DNA from 3 places in the Salmonella sp. FC25216 genome. Region 1 is predicted to be linked to each of the others. Evidence: predicted binding sites of a transcription regulator. Region 1 holds the regulator's gene; each other region holds the start of a gene.
The links. The regulator PurR, encoded in region 1, represses purine synthesis genes. The targets are predictions, from matches to a motif close to CANGCAAACGTTTGCNTG.

Region 1 (7,957 bases):
ATTATTCAGGAAGCCCGCTCCCCAGGTGGCGATAACGCTCAGCGCATACAGCCCTAACAGCCACGGAAGCAATTGGTAACCCTGCCATTTTTGTAGCGCCGCGCGGCAGCCATATCCGCCAATCAGAAAAGCGATGGTTTGAGGAACATAGCTCAGGCCAATCACTGCCGGGCTGTAACCCATCGCGCTGAGAATGAACGGGGAACCCGTTAACCACGCAAAAAAGCTGGCGGAACAGGCGGCATAAATCAGTACATTACCGCGATAGGTTTTAGAGCGTAGCAACGTCGCAAAAGTGAGTTTATCCTGTCCCTCGGCATGTGCTTTTACCGATGGTTTTAAGCGCAGCGCTGGCAACATCAGCAACAACGTAATCGCAAACAGAGTGGCGAAAATCGCCTGCCATGAGAAATGCGTCAGTATCCAGCTTCCCAGTAAGGGCGCAAGCGCCGGGGATAGTCCTACCAGTGGCATGATAGTGGCGAAGATACGATTAATTTTTTGCGAAGGATAATAATCGGTCACCAGCGCTTGCCAGATTACCGTTGCCGCACAAACGCCGACGGCCTGCACAAAGCGTAGCGTCAGCAGTGCTGCCGCGCTTTCTACCCACAGCATCCCCAGACTTCCGAGCGCAAAGATGGATAACCCCAGCAGTAAAATCGGTTTACGGCCATAACGATCCGATAGCGGTCCCCAGAGTAGTTGTGCGACGGCAAAGCCAGCTAAAAACAGGCTGAGGCTGGCGCTGACAGCGGCAGCAGGCGTTTGTAAATCCGCCTGTATGGCGGCAAACGCGGGCAGGTACATGTCCGTAGCCAGAAACCCCAGCACGCTAAGACCGGCTAACCAGACTAAAAAACCTTTTCCAGGTTGCATATTTGTTTCTCTTTCTTATCAGACAGACATTGTCGCAGAGTGTAGGGAGTGAAATTACGGTTGTGAAACGTTAATATTTGTCCAGTGAATTCAAAATTTTTGTAGGCAAATTATGTGGTCGGAATACTCGCTTGAAGTGGTTGACGCCGTGGCGCGCAATGGCAGTTTTAGCGCGGCGGCGCAGGAACTGCACCGTGTGCCTTCGGCAGTCAGTTACACCGTTCGTCAGTTAGAGGAGTGGCTGGCCGTACCGCTTTTTGTACGACGTCACCGTGATGTTGAACTTACGCCTGCTGGCGTCTGGTTTTTAAAAGAAGGGCGTTCTGTTATCAAAAAAATGCAGATCACTCGTCAACAGTGTCAGCAAATTGCTAATGGCTGGCGCGGGCAGTTGGCTATTGCGGTGGATAATATCGTCAGACCAGAACGTACCCGGCAGATGATCGTCGATTTCTATCGCCATTTTGACGATGTGGAACTGCTGGTTTTTCAGGAGGTGTTTAACGGCGTCTGGGACGCGCTCTCCGACGGGCGAGTCGAACTGGCTATTGGGGCGACGCAGGCGATTCCGGTAGGGGGACGTTATGCTTTTCGGGATATGGGTACCCTGAGCTGGAGTTGCGTAGTGGCAAGCGATCACCCGCTGGCGGCGATGCCGGGACCGTTAAGCGATGATACCCTGCGCAACTGGCCGTCGCTGGTCAGAGAAGATACCTCGCGAACCTTACCGAAACGGATTACCTGGTTACTGGATAACCAAAAAAGGGTTGTAGTACCGGACTGGGAGTCATCGGCAACCTGCCTGTCAGCAGGATTATGCGTGGGAATGGTGCCGACGCACTTTGCCCGACAGTGGATAGACAGCGGAAAATGGGTGGCGCTGACGTTAGAGAATCCGTTTCCCGATGCGGCCTGTTGCCTGACGTGGCAGCAAAACGAGGCCTCGCCCGCGCTGGCATGGCTGCTGGATTATTTGGGCGATAGCGAAACGTTGAATCGGGAGTGGTTGCGGGAGCCTGAAGAGGCTCCCGACAGCGGGGATTAACGTCGATAGTCGCGGAACGGGCCGTCAGCGACCGAGCGACGCTCAACCAGGCGTGGATGAACTTCAATAGACTGTGACTCTTCGCGCTTATTGACGATGCGATCCAATAGCATATTAAATGCGGTTTCGCCTAAAGAGTCTTTGGGCTGGTGAATCGTCGTCAGCGCCGGGGTAAAGAAGCGGGCGTTACGCACATTGTCATAACCGATCACCGAAACGTCCTGCGGTACGCGAAGCCCCATTTCGTCTGCCGCGCAAAGCGCGCCCATCGCCATAATATCGCCGCCGCAGAAAACGGCGGTAGGGCGATGTGACTGCGATAAGATTTGCTGCATCGCGTGGTAACCGGACTCCGGCTCGAAGTCGCCCTGAACAATCCAGTTGTCTGGCACGTTGATCAACGCCTCCTCCATTGCCTTCATGAAGCCTGCCAGCCGACCCGCGCCGGTGTTGCGCTCCAGCGGACCGGGAATAACGCCGATATCCCGGTGACCGCGTTCAACCAGATAACGACCCGCCATATAGCCGCCTGCAAAGGCGTTATCAATCACCGTATCGGTAAAATCGGCCTTCGCTTCACCCCAGTCCATCACCACCATCGGAATATGGCGATACTCTTCCAGCATGGAAAGCAGAGGTTCCGGGTACTCAGAACACATCACCAGCAGGCCATCCACGCGCTTTTGCGCCATCATGGACAGGTAGGCGCGCTGTTTTTCCAGGTTATTCCAGGCGTTGCCCAAAATCAGCGTATAGCCTTTCTGGAAGCAGTTTTTTTCAACCGCCTCGATAATTTCTGCAAAATAGGCCGCTTCGCTGCTGGTCGCCAGTAAGCCTATCGATTTGGTATGGTTGACCTTCAGGCTACGCGCGACGGCGCTGGGAGAGTAGTGCAGCTCTTTAATCGCCGCCCAGACCGCGTTACGCGTTTCTTCAGCGACAAAACGCGTTTTGTTGATTACGTGTGATACAGTTGTAGTGGAAACGTTTGCTCGTTTCGCTACATCTTTAATTGTTGCCATTACATTTCACTCCAGACCCTCGCTAAGCTCCTGAGAAACGCCAGGTAAACGTTTGCCTACACACACCCTAATCGCAACGTCAGGGTTGCGGCATGCCGGAAAAACGACACGGAACGTCAGGAAGGGGTCAATGGCCGTTACGCTAATTCAGTAAGCCTGGAATTTTGTCTGATCTTGAGGAAAAGGGGAAGCGTTAAAAACAGTTATCAATATAAAACATGAGAGATTTTTGTGCGGGAATGTGCAAAAATGCGCTATATCACTTTTTGTGTGGGAATAAAAAGGAGAAAACTTGATGAGTACCGACCTGAAATTTTCGTTGATCACTACGCTTATTGTTCTGGGCTTGATTGTCGCAGGTGGATTAACGGCCGCTCTGCACTGATTTCCTCTCTTCTGAGGGAGGGCGTTTCCTCTATTCTATCCCTCTCTAAAACGCAGAAGGCGTACCTTCTGCGTGCTCAGACTTATGCGGCGAGATTTTTCGCGACAAATTCCCAGTTAACCAGCGCCCAAAAATGCTCCAGATAGTTTGGACGGGCGTTGCGGTAGTCGATGTAATACGCGTGTTCCCACACATCAACCGTCAGCAACGGCGTCGCATCTGTGGTCAGCGGCGTACCGGCATTTGAGGTAGAGACGATAGTCAGTTTGCCATCAGCGCCTTTTACCAGCCATGTCCAGCCGGAACCAAAGTTTTTGATAGCGGCATCTGTGAACTGCGTTTTAAATTCCGCGAAGCTGCCAAAAGATGCCGCGATAGCATCAGCCAGTTTCCCGGTCGGTTCGCCGCCAGCATTTGGTGCCAGGCAGTTCCAGTAGAACGTATGGTTCCACACCTGAGCGGCGTTATTAAAGATGCCGCCTTCGGAAGCACGCACGATCTCTTCCAGCGATTTGCCTTCAAACGCCGTGCCTTTGATCAAATTATTAAGATTGGTCACGTAAGTCTGATGATGTTTGCCATAGTGATATTCCAGCGTCTCAGCAGAAATATGCGGCGCCAGAGCATCTTTGGCATACGGTAATGCAGGTAATTCGAACGACATTGCTTCTCTCCTTATTATTAATATTGCGCACGCACAATAACCCTGGTGCGCGTAAGGATAGGGTAGCAAATTGAGCGGGGGCGCAAAAGAAGAAGTTATCCTGTCGTTAAACGACAGGATAAAATATTAGCGAATTGTTTTAGGGGTCATCACCCGGCGGGCGCCGACATAATGGCGCTGCCAGTATTCTTCGTTCAGCGAGGTGATCTTAATTTCCTGACCGCTGCGCGGAGACTGGATAAACTTACCGTTGCCGACATAGACGCCAACGTGATCGGCGGTGCCGCGCCCCTGCGTACGGAAGAACACCAGATCGCCGTTTTTCAACTCGCTGCGCTCAATGGGCGCCGCGTCACGCAGGTGATACATCTCATTCGCCGTTCGGGGGATACGGATCTTCACTAAATCTTTATAGGCATAATAAACCAGACCGCTGCAATCAAAACCGGTGCGCGGCGACGCGCCTCCCCAGTGATACGGCTTACCAATCTGATTCATGAGCTTGGACATCGCGGTTTTCGTCGCTTTTTGTACTTTAGTCCGATGCGCATCGGCAATAGAGAGCGGCAATGTTCCTTTCCCCTTCACGCAGTGCGGCTTACGGCCTTTACGCGTCGTGCATTTTTCCGTCACGTCGAGGGCGGCGATTGACGTGGGCGCGGTTCTGTTACGGCGATGAGTCGTATGACGAGATTTCGTGGAAGCGATGGTACGTTTTGGCGTAGAAGCGGAAGAAGAACGGCTGGTTTTTGAGGTTGTTTTTACGTTTTTTTTGTTGGTCTTACTGATCTGTTTGGGCGTTGTGCTTTTCTTTTTATCTGCCGTTTTAGTGACATGAGAAACAGCAGGCGTCGCTTTGGCTTGCCTGGAAGCATGGGCCATTGGCGTAAAAGGGAGAGTAGTAAAAAGTAAAGCACAGAGCGTGATCGAGATTTTGTTTATCCGCGCCACTGAGCAATCCTCTGTTAAAGGCAGGCGATCATGCCTGCGTATGATTTACAAAACCTGATAATTCTAATCTACAAAAGCACAGATTGGTAATTGCTTTTGGTTTCTGAAGCTGTGTTTCGTTAACAGATGTAAAAAAAATAGCAATTAATGCTAAACACGAACGCGTTATCTACGAATCACTGCGTGGCAACCCGCTTAAAAGATATTTTGTATGCAACTTATTCCCGCAGACGGTAAAATAATAAGGCATGATGAAAATGTTATTTTCCGTTGCCAGCCTGACCCGTTACAATGACAGGCTTCGGTCGTAAAAGAAGTTAAGGAAGCGAGACAATGAGCACCACTATCGAAAAAATCCAGCGCCAGATCGCTGAAAACCCGATTCTCCTGTATATGAAAGGTTCACCAAAACTGCCAAGCTGTGGTTTCTCTGCGCAGGCCGTTCAGGCGCTTTCCGCCTGTGGGGAACGTTTTGCCTATGTTGATATCCTGCAAAACCCGGATATTCGCGCAGAATTACCGAAATACGCCAACTGGCCGACATTCCCACAACTGTGGGTGGATGGCGAGCTGGTCGGCGGGTGTGATATTGTGATTGAAATGTATCAGCGTGGCGAGTTGCAGCAGCTTATTAAAGAAACTGCCGCAAAATATAAAACTCAGGAGCCGGACGCAGAATAATCTGTGAAAGGGGAAAGCGACCTGTAAAGGTCGCTTTTTTACCGTCATAGTGAGCAAAAGCGGCGTCGTTAGCCACGTTATTTGTCTGTCGGCAAGGGTAACGGCCAGCCGCCCAGGCGCTTCCAGCGATTGACGATTTCACAAAACAGCACCGCTGTCCGCTCGGTATCATACAAAGCAGAGTGGGCCTTTTCGCCGTCAAACTCCATACCCGCCGCCAGGCACGCTTTTGACAACACCGTTTGTCCCAGCGCCAGTCCGCTCAATGCCGCGGTATCAAAGGTGACGAACGGATGAAACGGGTTACGTTTCAGCGAGGCGCGCTCTGCGGCGGCCATCATAAAACTGTGATCAAAAGTGGCGTTATGCGCGACCATAATGGCGCGGCTACAGCCACTTTCTTTGATACCTTTACGCACCATTTTGAAAATAGCATGTAGCGCCTCATATTCACTCACCGCGCCGCGTAGTGGGTTAGAGGGATCGATACCGTTAAACGCGAGCGCTTCCGGCTGTAAGTTGGCTCCAGCGAACGGCTCCACATGGAAATGCAGCGTCATGTCCGGCATCAGCCAGCCTTGTTCATCCATTTTCAGCGTGATGGCGGCGATTTCGAGCAGCGCATCGGTTTTAGCGTTAAACCCTGCAGTTTCAACGTCGATGACGACAGGATAAAAACCACGAAAACGGTCGCACAGACCGGAAAGTTGAGCGTTATCGGACATCTGAGTCTCTTAATACGAAAAAATGCAGCGCGCATTATGGCAAATTTTACGCCGGGATGCAGTAAAACAACGGGCACAGTGACCTGCGCCCGACGGGGAATCAGTTACCCAGACCGCGGCCTGCGTCTTTAGCTTCAATCAATTCGATTTTATAGCCATCCGGATCTTCAACGAAGGCGATGATGGTTGAACCGCCTTTCACCGGCCCTGCTTCACGGGTCACGTTGCCGCCGTTCTGACGAATACGTTCACAGGCTTCAGCGGCATTGTCAACGCTCAGCGCGATGTGCCCATACGCATTGCCCATGTCGTAGCTCTCAACGCCCCAGTTATAGGTAAGTTCGATGACCGCTTCTTCCGTTTCCGGACCATATCCCACAAAGGCCAGCGAGTATTTGTATTCCGGATTCTCACTGGTACGCAGCAGTTTCATGCCCAGAACGTTAGTGTAAAAAGCGATGGAACGCTGCAAGTCGCCGACGCGCAGCATAGTATGCAATAAACGCATTTTCGTTGTCCTTAAAATAGTCAAGATATTCAAAGTATAGCGGCGATGTGAGGCCGCTATCAATGGAATTACAGAGTAGGGTAGTCAGTGTAGCCTTCCTCGCCGCCGCCATAAAAACTTTCGGGACGCTGTGGATTGAGTTTCGCGTTACGTTGCAGACGCGCCACCAGATCCGGGTTAGCGATGTAATCGCGACCAAACGCTACGGCGTCAATCAGCCCTTTTTCGATCAGCGTTTCCGCTTTTTCTGGCGTATAGGCGCCAGCGCCGATGATGGGACCGGGGAAACACGCGCGGATTTTTTTACGGAATGCTTCGCTATAAGGCGTGCCGCCCGCCCAGTCTGGTTCAGACATATGCAGATAAGCAATGCCGCGTTTGCCTAACGCTTCAATAAGATAGAGGGCATCGGCTTCTTCATTTGGGCCGTTATCGACATTCTGGAAAGTGCCGACAGGAGAAAGGCGGATGCCGATACGATCCGCGCCCCATTCCTCAATGCCGGCATCAAGCACTTCCAGCACCAGACGGGCGCGATTCTCTACGCTGCCGCCGTACTGATCGGTACGGTGATTAGAAGAAGGTGAGAGGAACTGATGTAGCAGATAACCGTGCGCGGAGTGCAGCTCCACCAGATCGAAGCCTGCTTCTCGGGCATTGGCGATAGCCTGGCGGAAGTCGTTGACGATCCCCTGGATCTCGTGAGTATCCAGCGCGCGCGGTGTGGAAGTTTCTACGCGGATTGCCTGACCGTTTTCATCACGCAAAGAGGTGCGGGTTCCCGCATTGATAGCGGATGGCGCGACAGGCGCTTGTCCGCCTGGTTGCAGGCTGGCGTGTGAAATACGGCCTGTATGCCACAGTTGTACCGCAATATGACCGCCCTGAGCATGCACTCCCTGAGTGATTTTTTTCCAGGCAGCGATCTGCTCATCGCGGTGTAATCCCGGCGCGCCGGCGTAACCTTTCGCCTGTGCGGAGATTTGCGTGGCTTCGCTGATGATCAATCCGGCGCTGGCGCGTTGACGGTAATATTCCGCCATTAACGGCGTAGGAATATCGCCCGGTTCAATACTCCGCAAACGCGTCAAAGGCGC
Region 2 (7,957 bases), on a different contig from region 1:
CGCCTGCACAACCGAAGGCCGTCAGGCCTACTGGGTATGTACGCTGATTGAAGAGTCCGACCTACTGGAAGCGCAGGCGGCGGAGGCCACCTGGGAGGAGCTCAAGCTGGCGTTACCGGAGTTGAATATTGGCCTGGTACATGGCCGCATGAAACCCGCCGAAAAACAGGCCGTTATGCAACGCTTTAAGCAGGGTGAAATGCATCTGCTGGTCGCCACCACGGTGATTGAGGTGGGGGTCGATGTTCCTAACGCCAGCCTGATGATTATTGAAAACCCGGAACGACTGGGCCTGGCGCAGTTACACCAGCTCAGAGGACGCGTTGGCCGTGGCGCGGTCGCGTCGCACTGTGTGCTGCTCTATAAATCGCCGTTGTCGAAAACGGCGCAGAAGCGTTTGCAGGTATTGCGCGACAGCAATGACGGCTTTGTGATTGCGCAAAAAGATTTGGAAATACGCGGCCCGGGGGAATTACTGGGCACCCGCCAGACGGGGAACGCCGAATTTAAAGTTGCGGATTTACTGCGCGATCAGGCCATTATTCCCGAAGTTCAGCGTATTGCCCGTCATATTCATGAACGTTATCCGCAGCAGGCGGCGGCGCTGATTGAGCGCTGGATGCCGGAAACTGAACGCTATTCTAACGCCTAGTGAGCACGGCGGCTTAAATGCCGCCGTACAAACCATTATTGCGCGAAAATCGGTAACAGCAGATACAGCTTAATCACCAGCGCATTGACGATATCGATAAAAAACGCGCCGACCATCGGCACGACCAGGAACGCCATATGCGAGGGGCCAAAACGGTCGGTAATCGCCTGCATATTGGCAATGGCGGTCGGCGTTGCGCCCAGGCCAAAACCGCAATGTCCCGCCGCCAGCACCGCCGCATCGTAGTTTTTCCCCATCATGCGCCAGGTGACAAAGATCGCGTATAGCGCCATGAAGATGGTCTGTACCACCAGAATCGCCAGCATCGGCAGCGCCAGCGACGCCAGTTCCCACAGCTTCAGGCTCATCAGCGCCATTGCCAGGAATAGCGACAAACTCACGTTCCCCAGCACCGAAACTGCACGCTCAAATACGCGATAAAAGCCCGCCAGCGCCAGACCATTGCTGAGGATCACCCCAACAAAAAGCACGCAAACGAAGACCGGCAGTTCAAGCACCGTTCCCGCCAGTAGCTGCGCTACGATTTTGCCCACCGTCAGACAGATAGCAATCAGGGCGATAGTTTCGATTAGCACCAGAGAAGTGATCATACGACCCACGTCCGGCTTTTCAAAGGCCGTCGGCACGGCCTGATCGTCAGGCATTCCATCCGGCGTGGTGGAGTGTTTTACCAGATAACGCGCTACCGGGCCGCCAATCAACCCACCCAGTACCAGGCCAAAGGTCGCACAAGCCATCGCAACTTCGGTGGCGTTGGCAAAACCATAACGTTCGATAAACAGCTTACTCCACGCCGCGCCGGTACCGTGCCCGCCGGACAGCGTAATCGATCCGGCAATCAGCCCCATTAACGGGTCCAACCCCAGCAGACTCGCCATGCCGATACCGATGGCATTCTGCATCAGCAGTAATCCGACCACGACGATCAGGAAGACGCCAACGACGCGTCCCCCTTTCCGCAGGCTGGCAAGGTTGGCGTTAAGGCCGATCGTCGCGAAAAACGCCAGCATCAGCGGATCGCGTAGGGTCATATCAAAGTTGACCTCCCAACCGACGCTTTTTTTCAGCACCAGCAGCGCAATAGCGACCAGTAACCCACCCGCCACCGGTTCCGGAATCGTATATTTCTTCAGTAAGGAGACAGACTGGACCAGCTTGCGACCCAGTAGCAGCACCAGCGTGGCGGCGACAAGGGTCGATAAGGTATCGAGTTCAAACATTTAAAGCTCCTGTAGTGCGCTGTGACATGTGCGCACAAATCATTTCCTGAGTCAGTTTTTTAGCTCTTTGCGAGTCGTCGGCATGGATTTTAAGCAGAAAAAGGCAAAAAGTTATATAAAAAGGTGCATTTATCTTTTTTAAATATTAAGAATATTCGCTCGCAATCGTTTGCTTTTACCAGCCGGTCAGATAAAATCACCGCTTTTCCACCACGAGAATGTCCCTGATGTCCGTTAACGCCATCGAGTCGGCAGATGCGCAACCGGTTGCGCAGACGCAAAACAGCGAATTGATTTACCGCCTTGAAGATCGCCCGCCGCTCCCTCAAACCCTTTTTGCCGCTTGTCAGCATCTGCTGGCCATGTTTGTCGCGGTAATCACGCCAGCGCTATTAATCTGCCAGGCGTTGGGTTTACCGGCGCAGGATACGCAGCACATTATCAGCATGTCGCTGTTCGCCTCCGGCGTAGCCTCTATTATTCAAATTAAAGCGTGGGGGCCGGTAGGATCGGGGCTGTTATCCATCCAGGGAACCAGTTTTAACTTTGTCGCTCCACTGATTATGGGCGGTACCGCGCTGAAAACCGGCGGCGCGGACGTCCCGACGATGATGGCGGCGCTGTTCGGCACGCTGATGCTGGCAAGCTGCACCGAGATGGTGCTTTCACGCATTCTACATCTGGCACGCCGGATTATCACGCCGTTAGTCTCCGGCGTAGTGGTGATGATTATTGGCCTGTCACTGATTCAGGTGGGGCTAACCTCCATCGGCGGCGGCTATGCCGCCATGAGCGACAACACCTTTGGCGCACCGAAAAACTTGTTGCTGGCCGGCGTCGTCCTGGCCATTATCATCCTGCTGAATCGGCAGCGTAATCCCTACCTGCGCGTGGCTTCTTTGGTTATCGCCATGGCGGCAGGCTATCTTTTGGCCTGGTTTATGGGCATGTTGCCTGAAAACAACGCGCCGATTTCACAGGACATCATCATGGTGCCGACTCCGCTGTATTATGGTCTGGGCATTGACTGGAACCTGCTACTGCCGTTGATGCTGGTCTTTATGATTACCTCGCTGGAGACCATCGGCGACATCACCGCCACGTCTGATGTCTCCGAGCAGCCGGTATCCGGCCCCTTGTACATGAAGCGGCTAAAAGGCGGCGTACTGGCTAACGGCCTGAACTCCTTTGTTTCAGCGGTATTTAATACGTTTCCGAATTCCTGTTTCGGTCAGAACAACGGCGTAATTCAGTTGACCGGCGTCGCCAGTCGCTATGTGGGATTTGTCGTCGCGCTGATGCTGATTGTGCTCGGCCTGTTCCCGGCGGTAAGCGGTTTTGTGCAGCATATCCCGGAACCGGTGCTCGGCGGCGCCACGTTAGTGATGTTTGGCACCATTGCCGCCTCCGGGGTGCGTATTGTCTCGCGTGAGCCGCTGAACCGCCGCGCGATTCTGATTATCGCCCTATCGCTGGCCGTGGGTCTTGGCGTCTCGCAACAGCCGCAGATCCTGCAGTTCGCGCCGGAATGGGTGAAAAATCTGCTCTCATCCGGAATTGCCGCTGGCGGCATCACGGCCATCGTTCTGAACCTGATTCTCCCGCCGGAAAAACCGTAAAAACCCTGCGGCGGCGACCCGATTCGCCGCCGCTGTAACGCTCTTTCACCATTCCTGTCTTGAGGATTGCACGCAAATCGTGCATAAATCCCCTATGTGCATTTCACGGGATGGAAGACCATGAAATTGATTGGGAGGTTGCTTCTCTACGTGCTGATCGCCTGTTTAGTGGTGATTTTCGGCTTTTATTTTCTGCTGCAAACGCGCTGGGGCGCAGATCACGTCAGCAACTGGGTATCAGAGAACAGCGGTTATCACCTCACATTCGACGTGATGGATCATCGTTTTTCCGCCCCATCCCATCTTTTACTGGAGAATGTGACCTTTGGTCGTGATGGTCAGCCTGCTACCCTGGTCGCGAAAACCGTAGATATCGGTCTGAGCATTCGCCAGTTAACCGCGCCACTGCATGTCGACACGATTCTGTTACAGGACGGCACGCTGAATATTTCAGTGCAAACCGCGCCTTTCCCGTTTGAGGCCGACCGCCTGCAACTTCGCAATATGGCGCTCAATAGTCCCGGCAGCGAATGGCGGTTGAGCGCCCAGCGCGTTAACGGCGGCATTATGCCCTGGCGCCCCGAAGCCGGTCAGATATTAGGCAATAAAGCCCAGATTCAACTGAGTGCCGGTTCGCTGACGTTAAACGACGTTCCCGCCACTAATGTGCTTATTGAAGGCAGTATCGACCATAATCAGGTGATGTTAAACACCGTCGGCGCCGATATGGCGCGCGGAGCGTTGACTGGCGTCGCCCGGCGTAATGCTGACGGTAGTTGGGTCGTTGAAAATCTGCGGCTGAATGATATTCGGTTACAAAGCGATAAATCCCTGAGCGAGTTTTTCGCGCCGCTTACTACGGTTCCATCTTTGCAGATTGGTCGACTTGAAGTGACGGACGCCAGCCTGCAAGGGCCAGACTGGGCAGTCACCGATCTTGACCTGAGTTTGCGCAATCTGACTCTGCGCAAAGAAGACTGGCAAAGTCAGGAAGGTAAATTATCGATGAACGCCAGCGAGTTTATTTACGGCTCGCTGCACTTTCTCGATCCGATCCTGAACGCCGAATTTTCACCACAGGGCGTTGCGCTACGCCAGTTCACCACCCGCTGGGAAGGCGGTATGGTCAGAACTTCCGGCGCCTGGTTACGCGAGGGCAAAGCGCTTATTCTGGACGATACCGCTATCGCCGGGCTGGAGTATACGCTACCGGAAAACTGGAAGCAGTTATGGATGAAGCCGTTGCCTGACTGGTTGAACAGCCTGACGCTGAAAAAATTCAGCGCCAGTCGCAACCTGGTGATCGATATCGACCCGGCCTTCCCGTGGCAAATCACCGCCCTGGACGGCTACGGCGCGAACCTGGAACTGGTACAACATCATCAATGGGGCGTCTGGAGTGGTAATGCGACTCTAAACGCCGCAGCGGCAACCTTTAACCGCGTGGACGTGCGCCGCCCGTCGCTGTCGTTGACGGCCAATGCCAGCACGGTCAATATCAGCGATCTGAGCGCATTTACTGGAAAAGGGATACTGGAAGCCACTGCCAGCGTATCGCAACTTCCGCAGCGTCAGACGCAAATCAGCCTGAACGGACGCGGCGTACCAATGGATGTGCTACAGCAGTGGGGCTGGCCGGCATTACCGATTGCTGGTGATGGCAATATTCAGCTCACGGCCAGCGGCAATATTCAGGCCGATGTGCCGTTGAAGCGGACGGTAAACGGGCAATTACACGCGGTCAACGCACAAAAGCAGCAGATAACGCAGACGATGCAAGCGGGCGTGGTGTCCGGCGGGGAAGTTACGTCAACGGAGCCAGCGCTGTAATTGAGGGCTTGCCCGGTGGCGGTGGCGCTTACCGGGCTTACGGTTCTGGCACATTTGTAGGCCGGATAAGCGCAGCTCACAGCGCCATCCGGCGATTCAAATTTAAAGCGTAATCACCACCTCATTTCCCTGCGGGGTGACCACTACGCCCAATTCACTTCCCGCATATGAACCGCATTTGGTACCGCTAATCTGCGTAATATTACGCAGACACAACGTCCAGTTGCGCGCCTCACCTTCGCCGCTCACCGTAATGGTATTGCCTGTGCGTTTCGCCTTCAGCATAAAGATTGTCGAACCATCCATAGCAGGGACTTCGCAGACCGCTTCGCAGCCGTCATCCAGATGGAACAACTGGAAGGCCGTACCCTCATGCCAGGCGTAATCGGGCTTCTGGCTATTGTTGCCCAGCGCCAGTAGTGTATTGTCACGCACGTATACTGGCAGGCTCAGGAAGCCATGCTGCTGTTTATGCCAGCGGCTGCCCTGCACTTCATCGTTGCGCCACAGGTGCGTCCAGCGGCCTTCTGGCAGGTAGAACTCCACGTCGCCCGCTTCACTAAATACCGGCGCGACCATTACCGCCTCTCCCAGCATGTACTGGCGATCAAGATAATCACACGCCGGATCGTCCGGGAACTCCAGCATCATCGCCCGCATCATTGGCGTACCGGCTTCGTTGGCGCGCGCCGCTTCCCGATACAGATACGGCATCATCCGGCACTTCTGTTCGGTGAAGAAGCGCACCACGTCACAGGACTCGTCGTCATAAGCCCACGGGACCCGGTAGGATTTGCTGCCGTGCAGGCGGCTGTGGCTGGAGAGCAGCCCGAATGCGCACCAACGCTTATAGACATGCGCCGGCGCGGTATTCTCGAACCCGCCGATATCGTGGCTCCAGAAGCCAAACCCTGACAGGCCGATGGAAAGCCCGCCGCGCAGGCTTTCCGCCATCGATTCGTAGTTGGCGTAACAGTCGCCGCCCCAGTGTACCGGGAACTGTTGCGCGCCCACCGAGGCGGAACGGGCAAACAGCACGGCGTTTTCAACGCCTACGGTTTCTTTCAACACGTTCCACACCAGTTCGTTGTAGATGTAGGCATAATGGTTATGCATTTTTTGCGGATCGGTGCCGTCGAACCACTGGACATCGGTCGGAATACGCTCGCCAAAGTCGGTTTTAAAGCAGTCGACGCCAATATCTACCAGGCCTTTCAGCTTGTTGACATACCACTCGCAGGCTTGCGGGTTGGTGAAGTCGTAAATCGCCAGTCCAGGCTGCCATTTATCCCACTGCCACAAGGAGCCATCCGGGCGTTTAAGCAAATACCCTTTCTCTTTCAGCTCCCTGAAAACAGGTGACTTTTGCCCAATATACGGGTTTATCCATACGCAGACTTTCAGCCCTTTCGCTTTCAGGCGGCGAATCATCCCTTTCGGATCGGGGAAAGTCACCGGGTCCCATTCAAAATCGCACCACTGAAAAGCTTTCATCCAGAAACAGTCGAAGTGGAAAACATGCAGCGGCAGATTGCGCTCGGCCATGCCGTCGATAAAGCGGTTGACCGTCGCTTCGTCGTAATTGGTGGTAAACGAAGTGGTCAGCCACAGACCAAACGACCAGGCGGGCGGCAGCGCCGGACGCCCCGTAAATTGGGTATAGCGGTTGAGTACCGCTTTTGGCGTCGGGCCGTCGATGACGAAGTATTCCAGATACTCGCTCTCGACGCTGAACTGGACTTTGGAGACTTTCTCGGAGCCAATTTCAAACGACACGCACTGCGGATGATTCACCAGCACGCCGTAACCACGATTGGTCAGATAAAATGGGATATTCTTGTATGATTGCTCGGTGCTGGTGCCGCCGTCGCGGTTCCAGGTATCCACCGTCTGACCGTTGCGCACCAGTGCGGTAAAACGCTCGCCAAGCCCGTAGACGGTTTCGCCCACGCCGAGATCCAGACGCTCGAACATGTAGTTGCGCCCGCTGTTGGCGTCCTGCACATAGCCGTTATTTTTCAACTGGCTGCCGGTGATACGTACCCCGTTGCGCAGAAAATCCAGTGACCAGAACTCGCCTTTGGTGACGCGCACGCTCAGGCTGCCGCTCTTGAGTTCGGCAAATTCGGCGTTGTTCTGCATCTCCACGTTGATATCCTGCAAAACATTGAGCGGATAATGTGGACCATTATCCAAAGCGCCCTGGAAGTGTTCCATCCGTACACCTATCACTCCCTCCTGCGGCGAGGAAAAGCGCAGGGTAAACAACGGGGTATCCAGTTGCCAGGTTCGTTCGCGGACATCGCGCGGCGCGGCATAGACCACCATCTCATTCCCCTGTTGTTCAACGTCGAACACCTGAACCGGGTGAATCAAATTAAGGCCAGGCTGGATCAGCCAGTTTCCGTCGCTAATTTTCATGGTCTGTTCCTTTAGTTCTGCAATTCTTTATGGGTAAATTCTTGTTCGTTGCGGTGTGCCCCCTGCGCCAGTTGCTCCAGAATGGTTTTCAGGAACGGGCTTTTCAGGGTGTAGTAGCGTTTGGCGATCGCGGCGCTCAGCAGATAACAGATGGCCGGGACGATAGTGAACAGAGCGATGATGATGCTGATCGT
Region 3 (7,957 bases), on a different contig from region 1:
ATCCCTTGTGAGTAAGACGGTTTCCCGGGGCTGTTTTAAGGTAATATTTAGTGCGCTTTTACCTGTTTGAACCAGTAGTTTTCCATTTTCATCATCCATTTCCCCTGTTTATTTTTCGGTATTACGCCAGCCCAAAGTAATTGCAACTGTCGGTTATAGGTTCCGATAGCGTGTCCACCATACGCCCCTTCAAATGCTATCACCATTGGCCCCTGCCCTTTTACGCCCTCTTGTCCTTCATGGCAATAAAGCGCGTTGCGGTGAGTCACGTCAAGTTCATACTGCACGTTCAGTTTCACACATTTTTCTCCGCAGGTTTCTACCGGTGGTAATATTGTCATGGTATAAGGCGGGTTATCTGCCGTGGTTTCCCATGTTCCGATCAGGTCTTTGCAGGCGTTTATCTCCGTAGCCCAGGACGCGGCGGAAAATAGCACAAACAAATAAAAGGGTATCAGCTTCATTTTCATCACAGGCTCCTGTTCCTTATGCCTAATCATAAGGATAAATGCCCTGCGATACGTCTTTTTCCCGGAAATGTTGAGCCTTTATTCAGAGAAATGCCGATGAGTGTAACGTCATGTAAGCGGATAGCGCAGTGGAGAAAGCGGAAATGTGGACTTTTTCCGGACAGACGTATGTCGATACGCCTGTCCGAAACAGTTTGACTCCAAGATTACCCGACACAGGCGTACAGTCTAACGACGCATACTTTTTGACAACATCATCTGCCACTTTTGCTCCCGGTTAAGCTCCGTCGGCGGTACCGTCGTCATACGTGGCGTTTTTTCTGCCCCTGCCATTTTTTCCCGGGCGCTATTTCCAATGCGCGCATACAGCTGCGAATCAATACTTTTAATACGCACCAGACGCTGGCACTGACAACCTCGCCCTTCGAGTTGATTAGGAATGGTTTTAGTTTCGCAGTTTATTTCTCCCACTTCTGAAAGAATATAAGAAACCGTGTTTATCGCTTTGCAGTGGTCCATATTAAATTGCTTAGCAATCTCTTTAGCGCTCACCCAACGGTTCTCCGCCATTACCCAATCAGCAATTAACAAATAAAGTGGTTTTTCAACATATTCTTTACTCATAAGCACACCATTTTTACAAATTAAAAAAATCTCGCTACGGCTTATTTCGGCAACCTTTAAATCACCTCATTAACCATGTTAATAATGTGGATATAGAGGAATAGTATGCAACTTAACGGTCAATTAGTGTGAGCAAAATCTTGCTTATCAGATTGAAAATACGGTTAACGAAATACTTTTGGCCAGGAATTACCTGATAACGTAAAAAAAAACGGTTCCCTTTCAGGAACCGTTTATACACATGATAATGGATGTTATCTTTCGATGGTCCGACGGGCTATACGTTACTTCTGAATTTGCGCGTGCATCTCCTGCACTGAGATAACTTTTTCCGTAGCGTCCGCATTGAGCGCCATCGCCGTCGCAAAACCGCCGTTCAGCGTGGTGTCATAATGTACTTTATACTGCAGCGCGCTGCGACGAATCACCCTTGAGTCTTCAATCGCCCGGCGGCCAGCGGTGGTATTGATGATATAAGTGTATTCGCCATTCTTGATACGGTCCTGAATGTGCGGACGACCTTCATGCACCTTATTCACCAGACGCGGGTTGATACCGGCTTCGCCCAGCACAATCGCCGTACCGTGAGTGGCATCCAGCTCAAAGCCCTGTTTCAACAGTTTAGCGGCGAGATCCACCACACGCTCTTTGTCGCCTTCGCGTACAGAGAGCAGCGCACGGCCCGATTTCTTCATCGTCGAACTGCTGCCCAGTTGCGCTTTAGCGAACGCTTCCGCGAAGGTACGGCCCACACCCATCACTTCGCCGGTTGAGCGCATTTCTGGCCCTAACAGCGGGTCAACGCCGGGGAATTTGTTGAACGGCAGCACCACTTCTTTCACCGAATAATACGGCGGGATGACCTCTTTGGTGATACCCTGTACGCTAAGCGTCTGGCCTACCATCACACGCGCCGCCACTTTTGCCAGCGGTACACCGGTGGCTTTAGAGACGAACGGGACAGTACGCGCCGCGCGCGGGTTGACTTCAATCAGGTAAACTTCGTTGTCTTTGACCGCAAACTGCACGTTCATCAGACCGCGCACCTGCAACTCAAAAGCCAGCTTCTGTACCTGCTGGCGCATTACGTCCTGAATTTCCTGGCTCAGCGTGTAGGCCGGCAGAGAACAGGCAGAGTCGCCGGAGTGTACGCCCGCCTGCTCGATGTGCTCCATAATGCCGCCAATCAGCACCATTTCGCCGTCGCAGATAGCGTCCACATCCACTTCAACCGCGTCATCAAGGAAGCGGTCAAGTAGTACTGGCGCATCGTTAGAGACGCTGACCGCGGTCTGGAAGTAGCGACGCAGATCGGCTTCGTCATAGACAATTTCCATCGCCCGACCGCCCAGCACGTAAGACGGACGTACCACCAGCGGGTAGCCAATCTCTTTCGCTTTTTCGACAGCCTGTTCGATAGCGGTGACGGTGGCGTTGGCTGGCTGCTTCAGCTTCAGACGGTCAACCGCGTGCTGGAAGCGTTCACGGTCTTCCGCGCGGTCGATGGCGTCCGGGCTGGTGCCAATAACCGGCACGCCTGCCGCTTCCAGCGCGCGCGCCAGCTTCAGCGGCGTCTGGCCGCCGTACTGTACAATCACGCCTTTCGGCTTCTCGATGCGCACGATTTCCAGCACGTCTTCCAGCGTCACCGGCTCGAAGTACAGGCGGTCGGAAGTGTCGTAGTCGGTAGAGACGGTTTCCGGGTTACAGTTGACCATAATGGTCTCGTAACCGTCTTCGCGCAGCGCCAGCGAGGCGTGTACACAGCAGTAGTCAAACTCGATCCCCTGGCCGATACGGTTCGGGCCGCCGCCGAGCACCATAATTTTGTCGCGGTCAACGGACGGGTTCGCTTCACACTCATCTTCATAAGTGGAGTACATGTAGGCGGTATCGGTGGCGAATTCCGCCGCGCAGGTATCCACGCGCTTATAGACCGGATGCAGGTCATATTGGTCGCGCAGCTTGCGGATTTCCGCTTCGCGTACGCCCGAAAGTACCGCCAGACGCGCATCGGCAAAGCCTTTACGCTTGAGCTGACGCAGGAAGTCGGCGTTGAGGCCAGTAATCCCGACGTCAGCTACTTTCTCTTCCAGACGCACCAGTTCTTCAATCTGCACCAGGAACCAGCGGTCGATATTGGTCAGGTTAAATACGCCATCAACGGACAGACCGGCGCGGAAAGCGTCAGCGATGTACCAGATACGCTCGGCGCCCGCATCTTTCAGCTCGCGGCGAATTTTGGTCAGCGCTTCCGGGTCGTCGAGGCTCACTTTCGGGTCGAAGCCGGTGGCGCCTACTTCCAGGCCGCGCAGCGCTTTTTGCAGGGATTCCTGCTGCGTGCGACCAATCGCCATCACTTCACCGACCGATTTCATCTGGGTGGTCAGGCGGTCGTTCGCGCCCGCGAATTTCTCGAAGTTAAAGCGCGGAATTTTGGTCACAACGTAGTCAATAGACGGCTCAAACGACGCCGGAGTGCGGCCACCGGTGATGTCGTTCATCAGTTCGTCGAGGGTGTAACCCACCGCCAGTTTGGCGGCCACTTTGGCAATCGGGAAACCGGTGGCTTTTGAGGCCAGCGCCGAGGAGCGGGATACGCGCGGGTTCATCTCGATAACAATCAAACGACCGTTTTTCGGGTTCACGGCAAACTGGACGTTGGAACCGCCAGTTTCGACGCCGATTTCACGCAGTACCGCCATCGAGGCGTTACGCATGATTTGATACTCTTTATCGGTCAGGGTCTGGGCTGGCGCCACGGTGATGGAGTCACCGGTGTGAATGCCCATCGCATCGAAGTTTTCGATAGAGCAGACGATGATGCAGTTGTCGTTTTTATCACGCACCACTTCCATCTCGTACTCTTTCCAGCCGATCAACGATTCATCAATCAGCAGTTCGTTGGTTGGGGAAAGGTCCAGGCCGCGTTCACAAATTTCTTCGAACTCTTCGCGGTTGTAGGCAATACCGCCGCCGGTGCCGCCCATCGTGAAGCTAGGTCGAATGATGCATGGGAAGCCCACGTCAGCGGCAACTGCCAGCGCTTCTTCCATGGTGTGCGCGATACCGGAACGCGCGGTGTCGAGACCAATTTTCTTCATCGCGATATCGAAGCGACGACGGTCTTCGGCTTTATCAATTGCATCCGCCGTCGCGCCAATCATGGTCACGCCGAACTCTTCCAGCACGCCCTGCCGCTCCAGCTCCAGCGCGCAGTTCAGCGCCGTCTGGCCGCCCATCGTCGGCAGCACCGCATCCGGGCGCTCTTTTTCAATGATTTTGCGCACCACTTCCCAATGAATCGGCTCAATATAGGTGGCATCGGCCATTTCCGGATCGGTCATGATGGTCGCCGGGTTGGAGTTCACCAGGATAACGCGATATCCCTCTTCGCGCAGCGCCTTACACGCCTGAGCGCCGGAGTAGTCAAACTCACACGCCTGACCGATAACAATCGGGCCCGCGCCCAGAATCAGGATGCTTTTTATGTCTGTACGTTTTGGCATGGTCTTAATACTCCTGATTACTTAGCGGTTTTACGGTATTGCGCGATAAGCTCGATAAAGTGGTCGAATAGCGGTGCGGCGTCGTGCGGGCCAGGGCTGGCTTCCGGATGGCCCTGGAAACTGAACGCCGGTTTATCGGTACGATGAATCCCTTGTAGGGTGCCATCGAACAGGGATTTATGGGTCACTCGCAGGTTGGCGGGCAGCGTCGCCTCATCCACCGCAAAGCCGTGGTTCTGCGCGGTGATCATCACCACGTTTCGGTCCATGTCTTTTACCGGATGGTTGCCGCCATGATGGCCGAACTTCATCTTAACGGTCTTCGCCCCGCTCGCCAGTGCCAGTAGCTGATGACCGAGACAGATGCCAAATAGCGGAATGTCGGTCTGGAGGAATTTCTCAATCGCCTCGATGGCGTAGTCGCACGGCGCCGGGTCACCAGGGCCGTTCGACAGAAAGATGCCGTCCGGGTTCATTTTCAGCACCTCTTCGGCAGAGGTTTGCGCCGGAACGACCGTCAGGCGGCAACCACGGTCCACCAGCATACGCAGAATGTTGCGCTTGGCGCCGAAATCATAGGCCACCACATGGAACGGCAGGTCATCCTCAGATTTCGCTTCCGGTAAACCCTCTTTCAGCGTCCAGCTACCCTGCGTCCAGCGGTAGGCTTCCGCAGTGGTCACTTCTTTCGCCAGATCCATACCGTTAAGTCCAGGAAATGCTTTCGCTTTTTCCTGCGCCAGCGCCGCATCCAGATTATCGCCGGCGATGATGCAGCCATTCTGGGCGCCTTTTTCACGCAGCAGGCGGGTCAGCTTGCGGGTATCGATATCGGCAATCGCCACGATATTATGGCGTTTGAGGTAAGAAGAGAGGTCTTCCGTGTTACGGAAGTTGCTGGCAATCAGCGGCAGATCGCGAATCACCAAACCTTGCGCATGAACCTGAGAAGATTCTTCATCGGCTTCATTGGTGCCGACATTACCAATATGGGGATAAGTAAGAGTGACGATTTGGCGGGAATAGGAAGGATCAGTGAGGATTTCTTGATAACCGGTCATTGAAGTATTGAAAACGACTTCCCCAACCGCCGAACCTGTTGCCCCAATGGCCCGACCGTGAAACTGGGTTCCGTCTTCCAGAACCAATAGCGCTGACTTAATCAAAACACCCTCCAGAGAATATTCACTCACTTTATTTGCATATTAATTCATTCAGTCAGTATGAAGCAATGCAAATTTGCTTACCCGTGGATTTCTGGCAAACGGCGGCATTCTGAAGTTAAGCCGGATAAAAGTCAACTTAAAGAGGGTATTTTTTATGTTATTTTGTACATTATAAGGAAGTTATTCGTTTTAACAGGCAAAAAGATCAACTAAGTGAAGATAGAAAACGCTTGCGCTTCCTTGAGTTCACAAAAAATTGGATGGCATGATAAAAAATGGACCAAATGGTCAAATTTCACATTAAACCAACAAAAAACAACAACAAAAATCATTTAATAACCATTAAATTGAGTAAATTCATAAAAATGCAAAACAAAATAAGTTAACATAAAAAACAACTTAAAAATCAATGAATTATTCAAAATAATAAAAAAATCAAATGACAGCAAAGCCATAAAAAACAACAAATTAATGTAATATAGTAAGGATTACAATCAAAATATGCAGATAAAACCTCTTTTTATTTAAGAGAAGTGCATACGATTGGACCACAACCAGCCCCACTACAGCATAAAAAAGATAACCTATTGAGATAAAAGAGATAAAACAACATCACCTTAAAAATGAATGTGACCCCCATCACAAAATCTTACCTCCCGGCAGGCCATCATAGCTTTCGTTCGCTTTATCACATTCTTTTAATTCAATAACTTAAGGAAAAAACATGTCTACTGAAGGCAATATTATTATCGATGGCGGTTTTGAAGAGGGGTTTGATGGCTGGGTACTGTCATCGCAGTCATCCATATTTGTCGAAGATGGCGCAACAGGAAATAACCACTTTTGTCGAATCGAGCCCACTAATACCATTACGCAATACTTTACCATTGAGCCCGAAACCACCTATCGACTGACTCTCGCCGTCAGAGGCGAGGCGAAAGGAAACGTCACTATTTCTCAGACTTATCCAGTCCATACCTCTTTTATCTCTGACATTAATACTAACTTAAATGCTGAATGGCACAGGGAAGAGTATGTCTTCACAACCAGCGCTGATACTGGTCGTACCGCGTTCAGGATTTCCGTTCCGTGGAACAGCGCCAACACCCCAATGGATATCGATCTTATCAGCCTGGTCGAGGTGCCTTTTGAATACAGTAAACCGCTGTGGGTGAATATGACTAACGTCAGTTCAAGCAGTAACTTTTTCCAGTTGAACGTCATGACCCGTACTGATGCGCCTGAGGGGCAAATTAACCGCATTTATTGTAATGGCAATTACGTCGCGCAGATGGATGCCATTGGCCCGGATGACTTTAACCAAACCGGCGGCTATTCCAGCTTTGCTGCCGGCGATGTATTCCAGTTCCGCGCCTATAACAGCCTTACCGGAAAAGAGTATTTACTCTGTGAAACCACCTATGAACAGCTTACTGCGAGCGGTGTTTTCAATATTGAATAACCCTCCACGCTTATTTACCAGTAAACATTTTATTAATTCTATTTAAAAGAAATATCTCGTGGCTGGGATTAACAATATTATTATTGATGGTTCCTTTGAGGATGGTTTAACAGAACAGTGGCAAATTGGCTCACTGGTTGAGCTACAAAAAACAAAAGGGCAATAATATATTGCCCTTTGTAATCAATTCATCTTGATTACCATAACCACATCACGAAGGTATTTAGTCCTTATAATACATCCAGGCCCAGCACATCCCGCATGTCAAATAGCCCATTTTTCTTCGTTTTTAGCCATAATGCCGCTCGCAATGCGCCATTTGCAAAAGTCATGCGGCTGGAAGCTTTATGCGTAATCTCTACGCGTTCGCCAATATCGGCAAACATCGCGGTATGTTCGCCGACGATATCACCCGCCCGAACGGTTGCAAAGCCAATCGTTCCCGGCACGCGCTCGCCGGTATGCCCTTCCCGGCTGTATACCGCACAGTCTTTCAGATCTTTATTCAGCGCATGGGCAATCGCCTCTCCCATCGCCAGCGCGGTTCCTGACGGCGCATCAACTTTGTGACGATGATGCGCTTCGATAATCTCAATATCGCTATAGTCGCCCATCACTTTCGCCGCTTTCTCTAGCAGTTTAAGCATCACATTGACGCCAACGCTAAAGTTAGCCGCAAAAACAATGGCGATCTCCTGCGCGGCGTCGCGGATAGCCTGTTTACCG

Region 2: a site for PurR is predicted at 2,052-2,069, ahead of gltS (sodium/glutamate symporter). Genes of this name have one in related genera too.
Region 3: a site for PurR is predicted at 5,861-5,878, ahead of carA (glutamine-hydrolyzing carbamoyl-phosphate synthase small subunit). Genes of this name have one in related genera too.

What each region holds. Positions count from the first base shown of each region.
Region 1 covers NZ_JBDGON010000008.1:69,874-77,830, reverse strand. Annotated here, with positions in the region: gene punC (purine nucleoside transporter PunC) at 1-879, opposite strand, end outside; gene punR (DNA-binding transcriptional activator PunR) at 992-1,924, shown strand; gene purR (HTH-type transcriptional repressor PurR) at 1,921-2,946, opposite strand; gene cydH (cytochrome bd-I oxidase subunit CydH) at 3,242-3,331, shown strand; gene sodB (superoxide dismutase [Fe]) at 3,414-3,995, opposite strand; gene AC3G3F_RS16875 (C40 family peptidase) at 4,122-4,946, opposite strand; gene grxD (monothiol glutaredoxin 4) at 5,280-5,627, shown strand; gene rnt (ribonuclease T) at 5,705-6,352, opposite strand; gene gloA (lactoylglutathione lyase) at 6,453-6,860, opposite strand; gene nemA (N-ethylmaleimide reductase) at 6,929-7,957, opposite strand, start outside.
Region 2 covers NZ_JBDGON010000004.1:82,625-90,581, reverse strand. Annotated here, with positions in the region: gene recG (ATP-dependent DNA helicase RecG) at 1-652, shown strand, start outside; gene gltS (sodium/glutamate symporter) at 688-1,893, opposite strand; gene xanP (xanthine/proton symporter XanP) at 2,121-3,512, shown strand; gene AC3G3F_RS09620 (AsmA family protein) at 3,633-5,342, shown strand; gene yicI (alpha-xylosidase) at 5,445-7,763, opposite strand; gene AC3G3F_RS09610 (glycoside-pentoside-hexuronide family transporter) at 7,775-7,957, opposite strand, start outside.
Region 3 covers NZ_JBDGON010000001.1:198,469-206,425, forward strand. Annotated here, with positions in the region: gene AC3G3F_RS00870 (hypothetical protein) at 48-464, opposite strand; gene caiF (carnitine metabolism transcriptional regulator CaiF) at 699-1,094, opposite strand; gene carB (carbamoyl-phosphate synthase large subunit) at 1,379-4,603, opposite strand; gene carA (glutamine-hydrolyzing carbamoyl-phosphate synthase small subunit) at 4,621-5,769, opposite strand; gene AC3G3F_RS00890 (hypothetical protein) at 6,494-7,231, shown strand; gene dapB (4-hydroxy-tetrahydrodipicolinate reductase) at 7,462-7,957, opposite strand, start outside.